One region of the Psychromonas sp. L1A2 genome, then DNA from elsewhere that is predicted to be linked to it. Evidence: predicted binding sites of a transcription regulator. Region 1 holds the regulator's gene; each other region holds the start of a gene.
The links. The regulator sigma-54, encoded in region 1, starts transcription at its own class of promoters, with help from an activator protein. The targets are predictions, from matches to a motif close to GTTGGCACGNNNNTNGNNT.

Region 2: norV (anaerobic nitric oxide reductase flavorubredoxin) is a predicted target of sigma-54. The motif match lies at 871-889, and genes of this name have one in related genera.
Region 3: GQR59_RS16065 (BON domain-containing protein) is a predicted target of sigma-54. The motif match lies at 1,231-1,249, and genes of this name have one in related genera.

What each region holds. Positions count from the first base shown of each region.
Region 1 is NZ_WUAG01000001.1:523,976-526,257, forward strand. Features, by position in the region: gene rapZ (RNase adapter RapZ) at 1-108, opposite strand, end outside; gene ptsN (PTS IIA-like nitrogen regulatory protein PtsN) at 125-568, opposite strand; gene GQR59_RS02260 (RNA polymerase factor sigma-54) at 666-2,111, opposite strand; gene lptB (LPS export ABC transporter ATP-binding protein) at 2,145-2,282, opposite strand, start outside.
Region 2 is NZ_WUAG01000001.1:127,025-129,306, forward strand. Features, by position in the region: gene norV (anaerobic nitric oxide reductase flavorubredoxin) at 1-822, opposite strand, end outside; gene norR (nitric oxide reductase transcriptional regulator NorR) at 1,109-2,282, shown strand, end outside.
Region 3 is NZ_WUAG01000002.1:1,325,592-1,327,873, forward strand. Features, by position in the region: gene GQR59_RS16060 (LysR family transcriptional regulator) at 2-973, shown strand; gene GQR59_RS16065 (BON domain-containing protein) at 1,294-1,839, shown strand; gene GQR59_RS16070 (DUF1328 family protein) at 1,913-2,074, shown strand; gene GQR59_RS16075 (hypothetical protein) at 2,092-2,282, shown strand, end outside.

The sequences.
Region 1 (2,282 bases):
TAATTGATACGGGACACCGTCAATACAGTTGTAACCTAAATCTTCAAGTACATGGAGGGCAATTGTTTTTCCTGATCCTGAACGACCGCTAATAACAATTAACTTCATATCTACTCCTGTGATTTTATAACGTCAGTAATTCAAATAACTCTTGGTTGCTTTGCGCACTTCGTAATTGGCGTAAAAACTGTTTATCTAGTAACTTTTGACTTATTTCTGATAAGGCAGAAAGGTATTGCTTACAAAGATCTTCTGGCACGAATATAGCAAATAATATATCGACTTTATTACCGTCATATGAATCATAATCAATGCCTGTTTCACATTGTAGAAAGACTGCTGTTGCTGGTAATTCACTAGAAATTTTGACGTGAGGAATAGCGATACCTGAGCCTACTCCCGTCGACCCAATTTTCTCTCGTGCAATCAAGCTTTCGAATAACTCTTGCGCATCTAAGTTTAATTCTTTAGCCGCAATAAGACTGATTTTTTCTAAAGCACCTTTTTTACTAGTGCAGGCAGTTTGGCAGAATACTGAATCTTTATTTAATAAAGTAGATATTTTCATAATATATAGTTTAACTGTACTTAATGGACGCGCGAGTTTAGCAGGTTAGCATTAAATAACTATAGTTAATCCCAATTTTATTTGCGTTGCTCACTAATTAAAGTAATTGCTTTCGCTGGTTAGAAGGTGGAATACCTAATGATTCTCGGTACTTAGCAATAGTACGTCTTGCTACTTGAATACCTTTTTCTTCTAATAACTGCGTTATTTTGTTATCACTTAAAGGTTTAGTCGTTAATTCTGCGGCAACGAGCTTTTTAATTAAAGCACGGATAGCTGTTGATGAACATTCACCACCGCCATCGGTTGCAACATGACTCGAAAAGAAAAACTTCAATTCATAAATGCCACGAGGAGTATGCATAAACTTCTGCGTAGTCACTCGAGAAATGGTTGATTCATGCATTTCGACTTCAAAGGCAACATCATTTAAAACCATTGGTTTCATCGACTCATCGCCGTATTCAAAGAAAGCTTGTTGTTGTTGCACAATACAGTTCGATACTTTTAATAGTGTTTCATTGCGGTTTTCTAAGCTTTTGATGAACCATTTCGCTTCTTGCAAATGGCCTTTAATGAATTGAGAATCGGTTTTACTGATGTTACCTGAGCACATATTTGCGTATTGTTGGTTAATCGATAAATTAGGATCGCAATCTTGATTTAATGAAACTCGCCATTGTCCTTGAATCTTTTTAACATAGACATCTGGAATAATATATTGTGTTTCACTTGTTTCAACACCATTACCTGGTCGAGGTTCTAAGCTTTGAATTAAGCGCATGATTTCTGCAAGTTGTGCTTCTTTGAATTTACTTTTACGTGCAAGTGTTCTGTAATCCCTGTTACCAAGAAGATCCATGTACTGTTCAAGTATTTGAATAGCTTCGTCACGCCATTGCGTTGTATTCGGTAATTGGCGAAGTTGAATTTGTAAACACTCTTGAGTGGTACGAGCCGCGACACCTAGTGGATCGAAATGTTGGATTCGTTTTAATACTACCTCTACTTCATCTAATTCCAAATCTTCTAAATCAGCTTTTAAGCTATCTAAAATACTTTCACAGTCAGTGGTCAAATATCCTGACTCATCAATAGAATCGATAATTGCCATTGCAATGACTTGATCCGTTTCAGTAAAAGGCGTTAATTGCATTTGCCATAATAAATGGTCTTGTAGAGAAGTCGAAGATTCTCCCTGATAGACTGTACTTTCACCGTCATAAGCAACAGCACTAGAGGTGTTACCTGTAATAGGCGTAGAGTTATAAGATTCTTCCCATTCTTTTTCTGCAGGAAGATCATCTGAAAATTCTTGTTGGGAAATGGCTTCTGAAGTATCAACTTCACTGCTATCAGCTTCTTTGACTAACTCTTCAGTACCCGTTTGATCATCTTGCTCTAAAAGAGGATTTGAATCTAATGCGTTTTGAATCTCCTGTTGGAGATCGAGCGTTGATAGCTGCAATAGTTTTATTGCTTGCTGTAATTGAGGGGTCATCGCTAATTGCTGACCCATTTTCAATTGTAAACCCTGTTTCATCAAAACATATCTTCCTGAACGTATGGTTACGATTTAAAGTTTAAACTCTTCACCTAGATAAACGCGCTTCACATGGTCGTTTGCTAATATCTCGTCTTGTGTGCCTACGGCTATGATTTCTCCGTGGCTCACTATATATGAATGCTCACAAACATCTAATGTTTCTCTTAC
Region 2 (2,282 bases), 400 kb from region 1:
TTGTGCAATTGCATCAGCCATCATTCGGGTATTGTTAGACATGGTGTCATAGAAAATAGTAATACGATCTTCTTGATAATCCGCTGCCCACTCTAAGTATTTTTCAATAATTTGAATCGGATTATCTCGCCATACAATGCCGTGTGCCGTTGCAATCATATCGACAGGTAAATTAAAGCTTAATACTTCTTTGATTTTGGCGATAACCAATGCACTAAACGGCGTTAAAATATTGGCGTAATAACGTAGGCATTGATCCATCAACTCTGTTTGATCAACTTCATCGTTGAATAATCGTTCATCACAGTAGTGTTGGCCAAAAGCATCGTTACTAAATAATACGGCATCGCCAGTGATGTAAGTCATCATACTATCTGGCCAATGCAGCATCGGTGCTTCAACAAAAATAAGTTGTTTGCCATTACCAATATCAAGGCTATCGCCTGTTTTAATGGTATTAAAATTCCATTCTGGATGATGGTGATGCCCAACAATCGAATCAATGGCTGCTTCTGTACAATAAATAGGGGTATTCGGAATACGTTCCATTAAAGCGGACAATGCGCCTGCATGATCTTCTTCTGCATGGTTAATAACAATATAGTCGATGCACTCGAGGTCAATTTCCATTTCTAGGTTTTGAATAAACTGATGACTAAAACGATGGTCGACAGTATCTATTAATACTGTTTTTTCTTCTCGAATTAAGTAGCTGTTATAACTTGTTCCTTTCGTCATTTTATATTCAGTACCGTGGAAATTCTCGATTTCCCAATCACGTTGCCCGACCCAGTGAATATTATTTTTTACATGAATTGTCATAGTAGTTTCTCTCTGAAATAAGTAAGTTATATAAAGTAATCAACTACATTGCAGGCAGCGTGCCAATTTATGATTTGTTTTAAGTTGTTGTTATTTGGTGTTTTTTTAATTCAGTAACATTTTAATTTATCTTTCTGATAATTTATTGTTTGTCATCAAGATAATCATTTATCTGAATGATAATGTTTGTGCAGCCCTACAAAGCATGACAATAGCGAATTGACTGACACAATCAGGTTTTATGTGGCCATGATATTTTCAATGAAATAAAGCGAGTTAAAATAAAATGACAAAAAGAAATAATGAATGGTTACAGGTTGCAGTAGATATTACCTCGAGTATTTCTGAGCAGGATCGTTTTGAACGTTTATTAATAACGCTGCGTAATATATTAAAATGTGATGCTTCAGCGCTTCTTCTATATAAAAATCAACATTTTATTCCCTTGGCCATTAATGGCTTGAGTGCCGATGTATTAGGGCGTCGTTTTATGATTGAACAACATCCTCGATTTGAAGCGATTGCACGTGCTGGAGATATAGTGCGTTTTCCGAGTGATAGTGACTTACCCGATCCCTATGATGGATTAATCCCAAATCATCAAGGATATTTAGAGGTGCATGCTTGTATTGGTTTACCTCTATTATACGAAGGCCGTTTAATTGGGGCGTTGACTATCGATGCATTTAATCCTACGCAATTTGAACAATTTGATAATGACTATTTACGATTGGTTAGCGCATTAGCTTCTAACAGTTTAAACACTGCATTATTAATGGAAAAACTTGAGCGTAATGCAGGTTTACCTTCCAACACATCAAGAACATCGCCGCTAAACTTAAGTAAGCAAGATATGATTGGGCAATCTCAAAGTATCTTAACCTTGAAATCTCATATTGACGCAGTAGCTTCGACAGATTTATCTGTATTGATTATGGGAGAAACAGGAGTAGGTAAAGAGCTGGTGGCTCATGCTATTTTTAGGCAATCGCAAAGAAATAAACAGCCCTTTGTTTATTTAAATTGTGCTGCTCTACCAGAGTCAGTCGCTGAAAGTGAACTCTTTGGGCATATTAAAGGCGCTTTTACCGGGGCAATCAGTAACCGAAAAGGAAAGTTTGAATTAGCGAATAAAGGCACGCTTTTTTTAGATGAAATTGGCGAACTCTCTTTAACCTTACAAGCAAAGCTATTACGAGCATTACAGTATGGTGATATTCAACGTGTTGGTGACGATAGTAATATTAAAGTTGATGTACGGATCATTGCTGCGACGAATAGAGTGATGCATGAAGAAGTTAAGAAAGGCAATATGCGCTCTGACTTATATCATCGCTTAAGTGTCTTTCCTATTTTTGTGCCACCTTTAAGAGATCGTGGCGATGATGTTATTTTATTAGCTGGATTTTTTGCAGAGCGTTGCTCCCATAAGCTTAACGTTGCTAGTATTCAAATTGATA
Region 3 (2,282 bases), on a different contig from region 1:
AATGGATATCACCAGTCGACTATTAATGCTACTCGAAGTCGTTGAACAAGGCTCTTTTGCGAAAGCAGCAGAAACAAGAAACATAGACCGTTCGGTTGTTTCAAAGCAAATTGGACGTTTAGAAGATGAGTTAGGCGTTAGATTACTTAATCGCTCTACTCGCTCATTTTCTTTAACCGCTGCTGGTGCTGAAATGGTCAAAAAAACAATTGAGATACGTGATTTACTTGGCGATACGCTACGTTTGGCTGAAAATTATCACCAAGAACCACGTGGTGTGTTGAAGATAGCGAGTTCATCTATTATTGGTCGTCGCTATTTGCAACCTGTGATTAATGATTTTCAGAAACGTTTTCCACAAGTTGAAGTGGAACTTCGCTTAGACGATCGTGTTGTCGACATTATTTCTGAAGGTTTTGATTTAGCTTTCCGTATCGGTAAACCTAAAGATTCTTCTTTAATTGCTAGGCCAATCGCGCGTAATCGATTACTCATTTTAGCCTCACCGGAGTTTATTAAAAGTTACGGACACCCTACTAAAATAGAAGATTTAGCAGACTTACCAGCTGCTAGCTTTGCCACTGCGACGGCGAGAATGGAAGAAATCAGCTACTTAGACGAAGATGGTAAGCAAGCGGAACAAAAAATGAAAAGTGTTTTCAGGAGTAATGATGCAGATGTTCTATTAATGAAAGCCCTCTCTGGTAGCGCCTACTTTATAACGCCAGCATTTCTTGTTAACAACGAAATAAAAGATGGATTATTAGTGCCAATATTAACTAATTTAGCCTTACAGGATTATTATCCAGTTTATGCGGTCTATCCACATCGAGACCTCCCCGTAAGAACACGATTATTCTTTGATGCAGTATCTGAATATTTAGGTAAACAAAAACCAATTTGGGAAGAAGCGATTCCACACTTTGAGCAGCTTTATCAAGCATCATCAGGTAAAGATCTTAGCCCGAAATAAAGGGTTAAAAAATAAAGGTAAACCAAACTGTCGTTTACCTTTTACATTTTTAATACTTTAAAATAAACAAGATTAATCCTTTTATGTAATGAACATCTCACCCACTCTTTCAATAATCTACAAACAAAAATTAATACTTAAAAGCAAATAAATCAAACCAAAACATTATTACATCCTCACCCTGTAAATAATTCACACTTTCGCTCTATTATTTTTCATAAAAACAAAAATACACAATAAAAACAATAAGATAAAAAACTGGCACAGTAATGGCAATATACTTAATACACATCAAATAAAGGAGAAACAATATGAAGAGCATGAAAACAATAGCACTTTCAACGGTACTACTGACTTCATCAACTATTGCATTAGCAGATCAACAAAGTTGGAAAAATGAATCTCTTGATGCGTGGATAGATGGTAAAGCTGAAACAACATTATTATTAAATACTAACTTAAATTCATTTGATATTAATACTGATGTTCATAGTGGTGTTGTTACCTTAACCGGTGCGGTGGATAGCAATCTCGAAAAATCATTAGCTGGCGAATTAATAGCCGGATTAGATGGTGTAAAAGAAGTAGAAAATAACTTATCTATTTTAGACGAAAATAACCAATCAGATCTCGATGATAAAGCATTATCAGCATTAACAGATGCCAAAATCACGACGGTTTTAAAAACAAGATTCTTAATGGCTGAAGATGTTAGCGCAATGGATATTGAAGTAGAAACAACCAATAACGTTGTTTTGTTAACGGGTAAAGTGAAGTCAGGTACTGAACACGACTTAGCAATGAATATGGCACGTAATACAGAAGATGTTACTAAAGTTATTGATAAGCTTGAAATTATCCAATAAACAATATTCATTTCATTTTTGTAATGCACGTTTACAGAGCATTTAGTACCTCATATAAGTAAGGAGAAATTACATGATTCGCTGGGTATTTTTATTTCTCGTCATTGCCTTAATTTCAGCTGTATTTGGATTTGGTGGTATAGCTGGTGCAGCCGCTAGTATTGCTAAAATTATATTTTATCTGTTTGCAGTACTGTTTGTTATCTCAATTGTCGCCAACGTAATAAAACGCTAAAAATAGTAGGAGAAAAAATGACTAATATAAGATCTTATAAGCACTTTGCAGCAATTTCAGGTTTAGTACTAGCCCTGAGTGCTTGTACTGAAGGTCCTGCAGAAAAGGCAGGCGAAAAAATTGATGATGCATCAACTGATATTGGAAATAGTATTGAAGATACCTGTGAAGGTGTGAAAGACACACTTAATGCAGCAGATACAGATTG